4 regions of the Dactylosporangium sp. NPDC051485 genome follow, and region 4 is predicted to be linked to each of the others. Evidence: riboswitches for the same ligand, from Rfam matches in the RefSeq annotation. Region 4 holds a riboswitch; each other region holds the start of a gene.
The links. Region 4 has a riboswitch for cyclic di-AMP ahead of AB0M46_RS25275 (C39 family peptidase). Riboswitches for the same ligand answer to the same signal wherever they lie in the genome.
Positions count from the first base shown of each region.

Region 1: linked by a shared signal. The riboswitch ahead of AB0M46_RS24025 (hypothetical protein) and the one ahead of AB0M46_RS25275 (C39 family peptidase) in region 4 are both predicted to bind cyclic di-AMP.
Region 2: linked by a shared signal. The riboswitch ahead of AB0M46_RS24490 (C39 family peptidase) and the one ahead of AB0M46_RS25275 (C39 family peptidase) in region 4 are both predicted to bind cyclic di-AMP.
Region 3: linked by a shared signal. The riboswitch ahead of AB0M46_RS11525 (NlpC/P60 family protein) and the one ahead of AB0M46_RS25275 (C39 family peptidase) in region 4 are both predicted to bind cyclic di-AMP.

Region 1 is NZ_JBFAZW010000042.1:74,421-76,612, forward strand. Features, by position in the region: gene AB0M46_RS24020 (exopolyphosphatase) at 1-111, opposite strand, end outside; gene AB0M46_RS24025 (hypothetical protein) at 203-1,222, opposite strand; cyclic di-AMP (ydaO/yuaA leader) riboswitch at 1,232-1,388, opposite strand; gene AB0M46_RS24030 (glycoside hydrolase family 19 protein) at 1,668-2,192, shown strand, end outside.
Region 2 is NZ_JBFAZW010000044.1:13,437-15,628, reverse strand. Features, by position in the region: gene AB0M46_RS24495 (hypothetical protein) at 1-517, opposite strand, end outside; cyclic di-AMP (ydaO/yuaA leader) riboswitch at 810-945, shown strand; gene AB0M46_RS24490 (C39 family peptidase) at 943-1,821, shown strand; gene AB0M46_RS24485 (transglycosylase domain-containing protein) at 1,853-2,192, opposite strand, start outside.
Region 3 is NZ_JBFAZW010000015.1:130,721-132,912, reverse strand. Features, by position in the region: gene AB0M46_RS11525 (NlpC/P60 family protein) at 11-1,006, opposite strand; cyclic di-AMP (ydaO/yuaA leader) riboswitch at 1,012-1,154, opposite strand; gene AB0M46_RS11520 (hypothetical protein) at 1,379-1,708, shown strand; gene AB0M46_RS11515 (hypothetical protein) at 2,068-2,192, opposite strand, start outside.
Region 4 is NZ_JBFAZW010000046.1:24,317-26,508, reverse strand. Features, by position in the region: gene AB0M46_RS25280 (methyl-accepting chemotaxis protein) at 1-363, shown strand, start outside; gene AB0M46_RS25275 (C39 family peptidase) at 379-1,110, opposite strand; cyclic di-AMP (ydaO/yuaA leader) riboswitch at 1,116-1,260, opposite strand; gene AB0M46_RS25270 (YbiU family protein) at 1,363-2,192, opposite strand, start outside.

The sequences.
Region 1 (2,192 bases), on a different contig from region 4:
GACGTCCTTCGGGTGCACGAAGGTGATGTCGCCGATCAGGTCGAGCTGGCGCAGGAGGACCGCGCAGACCAGGCCGTCGAAGTCGCTGCGGGTCACGAGACGGTACTTCACTGCGGATCCCCTCGCACGGCGGGCCGGTCGACGGTCTCCCTATCGACCGGCCCGGCACGAACGTGAGGATTCGCGGGGCTCCAGGATGGCTTTACAGGATGGAGAGATGCACGTGGTTCGTGTGATCGCTCGACGGGTCGCCGGCCACGCCGCTGTAATGGTGCCAGCCGGCCGCCGGTGTCCAGATCTGTTTGAACCAGATGACGTACATGACGCCGAGCCGATCGGCGTTCTTCACGAAGTAGGCGGCGAGGTTGGAGCCGTAGACGAAGTCGTCGCCGGTGGCCACGCCGCCGAAGCCGGATTTCGTCTGGACCGAGAAGTCGCACGCCCGGCCCTTGGGGTGCTCGTACGGGCCGCTCGGGCGGAAGCACGCCACGAACCGCTTGAAGCCGTCCTTCTGCGCCTCCTGCATGGCGTGGATCATGCGCGGGGTGATGCAGCCGGAGGTGGTGGGGTCCTTGACGCTGCACGACTCCTTCGGCAGCGAGCCGTCGGAGTTGCGCTTCACGGGGTCGGCGAGCGGCAGGTTGGCCGAGACGAAGCCCTTGCTCGGCCCACCGGCCAGCGCGAGCGCCTTCTCCGCCTCCTTCTTCTGCTGCTCCATGGTGGCGACCTGCTGCTGCTGCGAGGCAACCTCGTCGTCGAGCGCCTTCTTCTGCGAGGCCTGGGCCTCCCGCAGCTTCCGCAGCTGGCGCAGCAGGTTGTCGTTGTGGTGGGCCAGCTCGTTGATGGTGCCGGCCCGCTCGGCGAAGCTGTCGGGGCTGTCCGCGTCCATCAGCGCGGCGAACGTGGTCAGCGGCCCGGTCTGGTAGGCCGCGATGGCGATCGCCGACACCTGGTCCTGCAAGCTCGCCAGCTGCGCCTCGGTCGCCTGTAGCTGCACGGTCAGCTCGCCCTGGTGCTTGACCGAGGCGTCGAACCTGGCCTTGGCGTCGGTCCAGGCCCGGGTCGTCGACTCCAGGACGGAGCCGAGGGTCGGATTGACGTCCGCGCCCTCGTTGCCGGGATCGCCCGGCTCGGCCGCGGCGGGGAGGCTGCCGATCCCGCCGAACGCGATCACGGCCAGCAGCGCGACGAGTCCGCGCCGGAAGTGATGTCGCGATGACATCTGGTTCGTTGTTCCTTCCGTCGGCCGCCGACCGGGTTAGCTGACGGGTTCGGGACGGAACGACCCCTACCACCGCTCCCGGAAGGGCTTCCAGGAGGGCGGATTCACCCCAACGCAACGGTGGGTCCCCGGCTCGCCACGGACGGCGATTGGGCGGCAGTCACGCCCGTGGACGTGACCGTGGGTCACTGTACCGACGGGGCGGAATTCGCGCACCGCACCGTTTGTGCGTAGATCAGCTTCGGGGCCTTGCAGTGATGCAGATCACGTCAATGCCTCGGGATTGGTCGCGGTGAGTGACGTCGCCGTCTCTGACCGCGGCGTTGTGGTGCTGTCTCAACGGTACCGTAAATGTTGTTCATGAAATGATGATGTTCACTCTTCGGCGTTCCTCCGGCTGGTCGGATGGGCAGGTCAGGCCCGGAGCCGAAGGAGTTGATCGAGGGTGTCGAGAGTCCGCGCGCTGGCCATGCTCGCCGCGATGGCGGTGGTGAGCGGAGTGGTCGCGTTCTTCAACATGATGCCCGCCTCCGCCGCCGCCTGCGCCCCCGCGTGGCAGGCCACAGCCGTCTACACGGGCGGCATGACCGCGTCCCGCAACGGCCACAACTACCTGGCGAAGTGGTGGACCCAGAACGAGGCCCCGCCCGGCACCACCGGCGTGTGGCAGGACCAGGGCACCTGCGGCGGCAGCACCCCGACCAACCCGCCGGTCCAGACCGGCACGGCCGGCGCGTGCAGCTTCCCCGCCTGGGTCCAGGGCCACAACTACGTGACCGGCGACATCGTGAAGTTCACGGACGGCAAGTTCTACATCGCCGAGCACGACAACCCGGGCTACAGCCCCGTGGTCAGCACCTGGTACTGGGACCCGTACTCCTGCGGCTCCTCTCCCACGACTCCCACGACCGCTCCCCCTCCCACCTCGTCGGGCGGCGCCTTCGTGGTCAGCGAGGCGCAGTTCAACCAG
Region 2 (2,192 bases), on a different contig from region 4:
CCCGCTTGGCCACCGCGACGATGGCCAGCGCGTTGTCCATCTCCATCTGGCTGAGCCCGCCCACGGGCGCCACCTTGGTGGGCGCGGCGGACGGCGGGGACGTGTCGGACGGGTTGGAGGGGTTGGACGGGTTCGAGGGGTCGGAGGTTTTCGGCGGGTTGGACTTGGACTTCTTGGACGGGGCGGGCGGGTTGGCCGGCGCCCGTTCATGGTTGCGGGAAGCCACCTCTCCTTCCTCCCGCGAGGAGTCGGGACCGGCAGTCGCGGCGGCCGGGCGTTCGGCCGAGGTGACGTCCGGGTCGTCACCCGGGGCGGTCAGCACGGCCGTGAGCCCGAATGCGGCCACGGCGAACACGGTCGCCGCCGCCGCGCCCCGGCGGGGGCCGAGGCTCAGCAGCGGGCGGAGCCGGTCGCGCACCGCGTCGAGGCGGGCGGGGTCCGGCAGCAGGGGGCGGAGCCGGTCGCGCACCGCGTCGAAGCGGGCGGGGTCCGGCAGGAGGACACGGAGGCGGGCCACCGATTGGCGGCCAGAGCGAGTTCGCAGATGGCGAGGACCCGGTTCGGTCTCGTCGCTGGGCTGCGGATTTTCGTCGGCACCGGCGAGCATCCGGCGAGACTAGGACCCCCGGGGTGAGGGGGTGATTCTGGGCATGATAAACGGCGCCCGAGCCGTGTGCGCCGGGGCGCTTTTCGCCTGGGCATCACGCCCCGTAGCCGTTTCGACGGGGGGTGCAAAGCCCTGTTGACCGGCTCGAATAGCCTCGCCGGGTCCACCTCGCCGACGTCTTTCACTCACAGTGGGTGACGGCGTGGCGGATCCGCTGAGTCGTGCGCAGGCACGAGCCGGGGACCCACGTTCTGGGGTGAGTCCGCGTTTGCCGCGGTAGGGCGACCTTCGGCGTCCGAACCCGTCAGCTAACCCGGTAAGCGGTACCGGAAGGAGTGGTACCCCTGAGCTACCTCTACAAACCCCGGCACAACCCCCGGCAGGGCGACCCGTCCGGGCCCGGCCGCCGCCGGATCCCCCTCGTGGCCGCCGCGGCCGCTGTCCTCGCCGTCGCGGCGGGCCTCGGCGTCGCCGGCCTGCAGCGCTCCTCCGCCACGTCCACCCCGCCGGGCGCCACGACGGTCCGGGCCGCCGACGCCCAGGCGCTGGTCGGCGAGGTCCCCGCCGGATCCACGGGCGCGCACGACACGCCGGCGGCCCCGCCGCAGCAGCACGGCGCGGCCCCGGCGACCACCAAGGCCGCGCCCGCCCAGGCCCACAGCGCCGCCCCGGCCCCCAGCGCTTCCCCCACCCCGACCGTCCCGGTCCAGAAAGACTTGACGTACCAGTTCGCCCTCCAGGAGAACTACTACTTCTGCGGTCCGGCCGCGACCCGCATCGCGCTCACGGTCAAGGGCCTCTTCCCGAGCCAGTCGGAGGTCGCCCAGAGCCTGGGCACCACCGAGGGCGGCACCAACTCGTCGAACGACACCACGCGTGCGCTCAACGCGTACCTGAAGACCGACCTCTACAAGGCCCACTTCATCACCGGGCAGGCGGCCTCCGAGGCCGACATCGCCGAGCTGAAGGCGGCGGTCGTCAACGCGGTCTCGCACGGGTACGCCGTCGTGGCCAACATCGCCGGCACGACCACCGACGACGCCGGGCGCGGCCACTCCTACGAGGGCGGGCACTACCTCACCATCGTCGGCTACCGCGACGGCGGCCAGACCGTGAAGATCGCGGATCCGGCCGACGCCCAGGGGTCCGGCTCCTACACCCTGTCCATCGCCAACATGGCCAACTGGATCGCCCAGCGCGGCTACTCGGCCTGATCGCTTCGACCGCCGCGCGGCGTCCGCCGGTTCAGGCTCCCATCGCCCGGGCCCGGCTCGGGACGGCGAAGTTCTGGACCGGCACGCCGCGCAGCGCGAACGCCATGGTGTGCGCCACGGCCCCGTTGACCGAGCTGGAGACGCCGCCGCCCACGTAGTCGTTGGGGTTGTCCGGGTTGACCGCGATGCCGGCCGCGGCGATCTGCGGGGTGAAGCCCACGAAGGTCTCCGTGGCGTTGTACTCCGCGCTGCCCGTCTTGCCCGCCACCGGCCGCCCGAGGATCCCGGAGACGGCCTCGGCGGTGCCGCCGTCGCACTTGCCGTAGGCCGAGCCCTTGCTGACCGGGCAGCGGGCGGCGTCGGTCGCGGCC
Region 3 (2,192 bases), on a different contig from region 4:
GGTGCGGGCGTTACGGGCGGCCGTAGCCGTAGAGCGTGTCGATGTCGATCGGGGCCACCTTCACCACGGTGCGGCTGTTCGGCGCGTGGATGATCTGGTTGTTGCCGATGTAGATGCCGACGTGCCCGAGCCCGTTGTAGAACACCAGGTCGCCCGGGACGAGCTGGCTGCGGGAGATGTGCTTGACCCTGGAGTACTGCTCGGCGGCGTTGTGCGGCAGCGACACCCCGGCCGCGTTCCAGGCCATCATGGTCAGCCCGGAACAGTCGAAGGTGTTCGGCCCGGCGGTGCCCCAGACGTACTTCTTGCCCAGCTGCGCCCACGCGTAGGAGACCGCCTTGCCGGCCGCGCCGGAGACCGCCGGCGGCGGCCCCGGGTTCGGCGCGGGCTTGGCCGGCGTCGTCGTCTTGGCCTTCGCGGCCGCCGCGGCGGCGGCCTGCTCGGCCTTGCGCTGCATCTCGTCGAGCCGGGCGATGTCGCCCTCGATCTGCTTGCGCCGGGTCTCCAGCTCGGTCTTCTGCCGGCTCTGCGCGGCGACCTGGTCGCCCAGCCGCCGCTGCTCCGCATCGACCGCGCCCTTGGCCGCGCTGAAGGCGTCGAGGTCACGCTGCTGGCTGCGGGAGATCTGCTCGAGGGTGCCGACCCGGTCGGTGAAGCTCTCCGACGAGGCCGCCCCGAGCATGAGCGACCAGGTGGCGAGGTTGCCACCGGTCTTGTAGGCGCTGACGGCGACCTGGCCGGCGTTCTCGCGGGCCGCGTCCATGCTGGTCTGCAGCGGCCCCAGGTCGGCCTGCAGCTTCGCGATCGCCGCCTGGGTCGCCTCGAGATCGCCGTTGACCTTGTTGTACTGCTCGACGACGAGCTCGACTTCCTTGTTGCCCTTGTCGATCTGGGCCTGGATCTCTTCCGGTGACGGGTCCGCGTGGGCCGCGCAGGCGGGCGCGACCATCGCCGCCACCGCCACCGCGGCCACCGCGGCGCGCAACACCGTCCGTCCGTTGAACACAGCAGGTTCCTTCTTCCCGCCGCCTACCGGGTGAGCTGGCGGGTTCGGGCGAGAAGAAGGCGCGCCCTACCGCGGGTCCGCGGATTCACCCCGATGGGGATCTGGTGGGTCCCCGGCTCGCGCGCACGCGACTCGGCGGAGCCTGCCCGGGCCACCCGGGGTTTGGGCGACGACGGCCGGCCAGGCCGAGACCCAACGTAACGGCAAGCCCGCGACCACGAAACCGCCCAGCGATGATCTAAGCGGGACTTAACGAGAACCTGCACTGATCGGAGGACACCCCTCATCGCCCGCACGGTCGATGGCCGGGCGGACCCCGCGCCGGGATCATCGTCTCGCCCTTCGTGTGGTGCCCCGGGCCGGAGGACCCCAATGGACGCCTACTCGCTCGGCCAGCTCTTCGGCTGCGGCCTGCTGTGCCTGTGCCCCCTGATCGTGGCGATCGTCATCGCCGTCGCGGCCGGCAAGCGCGGCGGCGCCAGGCACGACTCCGGCGGTGGTGGCGAGCCACCGCCGGCGAAGACGTGGCAGCCGCCGCAGCCGGCCCCGCTCTGCGGCAGCTGCGGCGGCAGCGGCAAGCAGTCGGACACCTGCAACGGCGGCTACGTCTACGGCGCCGACGGCCGCCCCCAGCATCACCACTTCTGCGGCGGCACCGGCTACGTGCGCTGCACGAGCTGCAACGGCACCGGCCACCGCTGAGGCCGGCCTTTGCCCGCACATCACCTTCTGTGCCACCAACGCCACCGTCCGCAGTATGTGTCGTCGCGGTTTCCGGCTGAGCGCGATGGCGTTGGGAAGTGTCGATGTACGGCTGAGGCCAGCGCTATTTCGGTGCGGTTGGCCGGCCGACCTCCATGACTTCGTCTGCCAGACACAACCCGGCACAGGAAGGGCAGTCACGCTGAGTCGCGTCGAGGTCGCAGACCCACGACGGGTGCACGCTTCCGCTTGATGTCAGTGCGCTGGCTGCCTGCGGCCTGCGGGCCCGATCAGGTACACCCGATTGGACGGTTCCAGGGGCATGCAAGGCCTCGCCGGCCCTTCGTGACGTCAGGTCGTCATCGCACAGATGTATCGGACGCGGCCCGCGCGATGTCGCGCGCGAGGTGGGAGGCACGCAGGCCGACCGACCGTAGTCGGCGCAGGTCCACGAGCGTGTCATGCATGAGCTGGACGTGAAAGT
Region 4 (2,192 bases):
CAGGTGACCGACCGCCTCGAACGGCGCCGGCACAGCCGGGCCGCCGTCGAGGGCCGGATGACGATCCGCGTCGGCGAGCGCAGCCACGACGTGGAGCTGCTCGATCTGAGCATCAGCGGCGTACGCTGCGCGGTCGTGCCGCAGTGGCACGCGAGCGTCGGCGGCCCGGTCGAGCTGACCCTCGAGTTCGGCACCGACCGCATCACGGCCCGCGGCCGCGTCGTGCGCCTCATCGACGGCGAGTACGGCGAGGAGGCCGGTATCGAGTTCCAGCAGCTCGACCCGGCCGCCCAGGCCCGTATCGACACGTTCCTGGGGCATCTCCTGCGCCCGGAGCAGGCCCAGGAGATGCTCACCGGGTGAGTGTTGCCGCGAGCGCTACGCCGAGTAGCCGCGGGCGGCGATCCAGTTGGCCATGTTCCAGGTCGACATCCAGTAGGTGCGCGAGCCGAACATGCCCGACGGGTCGGCGACCTGCACCGCCCGGCCGCGGTCGCGGTAGCCGACCAGCGTGATGTAGTGGCCGCCGGAGAACTCGTGGTAGACGCCGCTCTCGTCGGTGGCGCCGCCGACGATGTTGGCCACCACGGCCCGCCCGCTGCTCATCGCCGCGACGGCGTCGCGCTGCAACTGCTCGGCCTGGGCGCCGGTGGCCTGCTGGCCCGGGATCCAGCGGGTGCGGTACTCGTCCTTGCCCAGCACCCCGTTCATCGCCCGGGTCACGTCGGCCGCCGAGTTCGTGCCGTTGACCGTGGTGCCCAGGCGGGCGGCGAGGTCGCCCTGTGACAACGCGACGCCCGAGGAGGTCAGCGCCATGCGGGTCGAGGCCGGGCCGCAGTAGTAGTAGTTTGGTTGGAACTGGAAGTCATAGTCGACGGAGTGCGCCTCCGGCGAGGTCAGCAGCGGGTCGGGGGCCGGCGGGTCGGCCGGTTTGCCGGGCGCGGCGGTGGCCAGCGCGGGCGCGGCCGCCTTGGCGGTGTGGGCGTCGGCGGGTTCGGACGTCTGGTGGAGCACGGCGGCCGTCGTCACCGTGGCGGCGAGCATGGCGGCCGAGCCGATCAGCGCGGGGACCGGCCGCCGGGTCAGCGTGCCGAGATCTGGGTAGCGCACAGCGGAACTCCTTCCGGTGCCGCCTACCGGGTTAGCTGACGGGTTCGGGCGGGAAAGATCGCCCTACCACCGGACCGTGAGGGCCGGTGGATTCACCCCGGGACTGCGATGGGTCCCCGGCTCGCCTACGCGACTCGGCGGATCGGGGCCGGCGCCACCCGTTCGGGGGCAGAGGGTCCGGCCCGGACGCCGCGACATTACTGATCGGTATCCGGGCCGGGAACGGGGGTCCGAAATGCTGCGACCTGGCGGTCAGGCGACGGCGAGATCCATGCCGCGGCGGCCGGTCGGGTTGAGGTCGGCCAGCTGGAAACGATCCGGCCAGGCACGCTCGTAGTGCTCCTCCGGGAAGTCCGACGGGCTCGAGCCGGTCTCGAAGGCCGCCCGGACGTCCGCCGCGTAGCGCTCGTTGCGCGGGCACCACGGGGCGGCCGGGATGTACATGACGTTGCCCCAGCCGCGCTGCCGCCGCACCGGCGCGACGCTGTGGATCATGTCGCTGTGCCACCACACGGAGTCGCCGGCGCGCACGTCGGGGATGCCGGCCAGCGCCCGCACGAGCAGCGGGTGCCAGCGCTCGTTGGCCGGGAAGACCTGGTTCACCGTCACGCCGCACATGTCGTCCTCGGGCACGTCGGACAGCAGGGGGCGCAGCATCAGGTACGCCATCGCCGCCGGGATGGGGACGGTGTGCAGGACGCCCTGGTCGTGGTCCATGTCCGACAGTGCGGTCCAGCCCTGGAAGGTGCGGAAGGCCGAGCACATGGTCGTGCCCGGGTACTGCGGCCCGTCGGTGCGGTAGGCCGCGTCCCAGGGGTCGTAGGCCTCCACCGAGCCGTCGAACAGGTGCCGGAACGCCCGCTGGTAGGACTCGGTCATCCACAGGTCGAGCGTCCCCGGGTCCAGATGCGGGTTGAGGCCGGCCGAGTCGGCGCCCTCGGGCCGGCGGCGGATGCGGTCCGGGTAGAGCGAGTCGCGGTCCGGGTCGAACCACCGGACCCCTTCCGAGTCGTACTTCCACTGCCGGTTCAGGAACGCCTGCACGCGCGCCATGCGGTCGCTCGTGCGGGCCTGCATCTGGG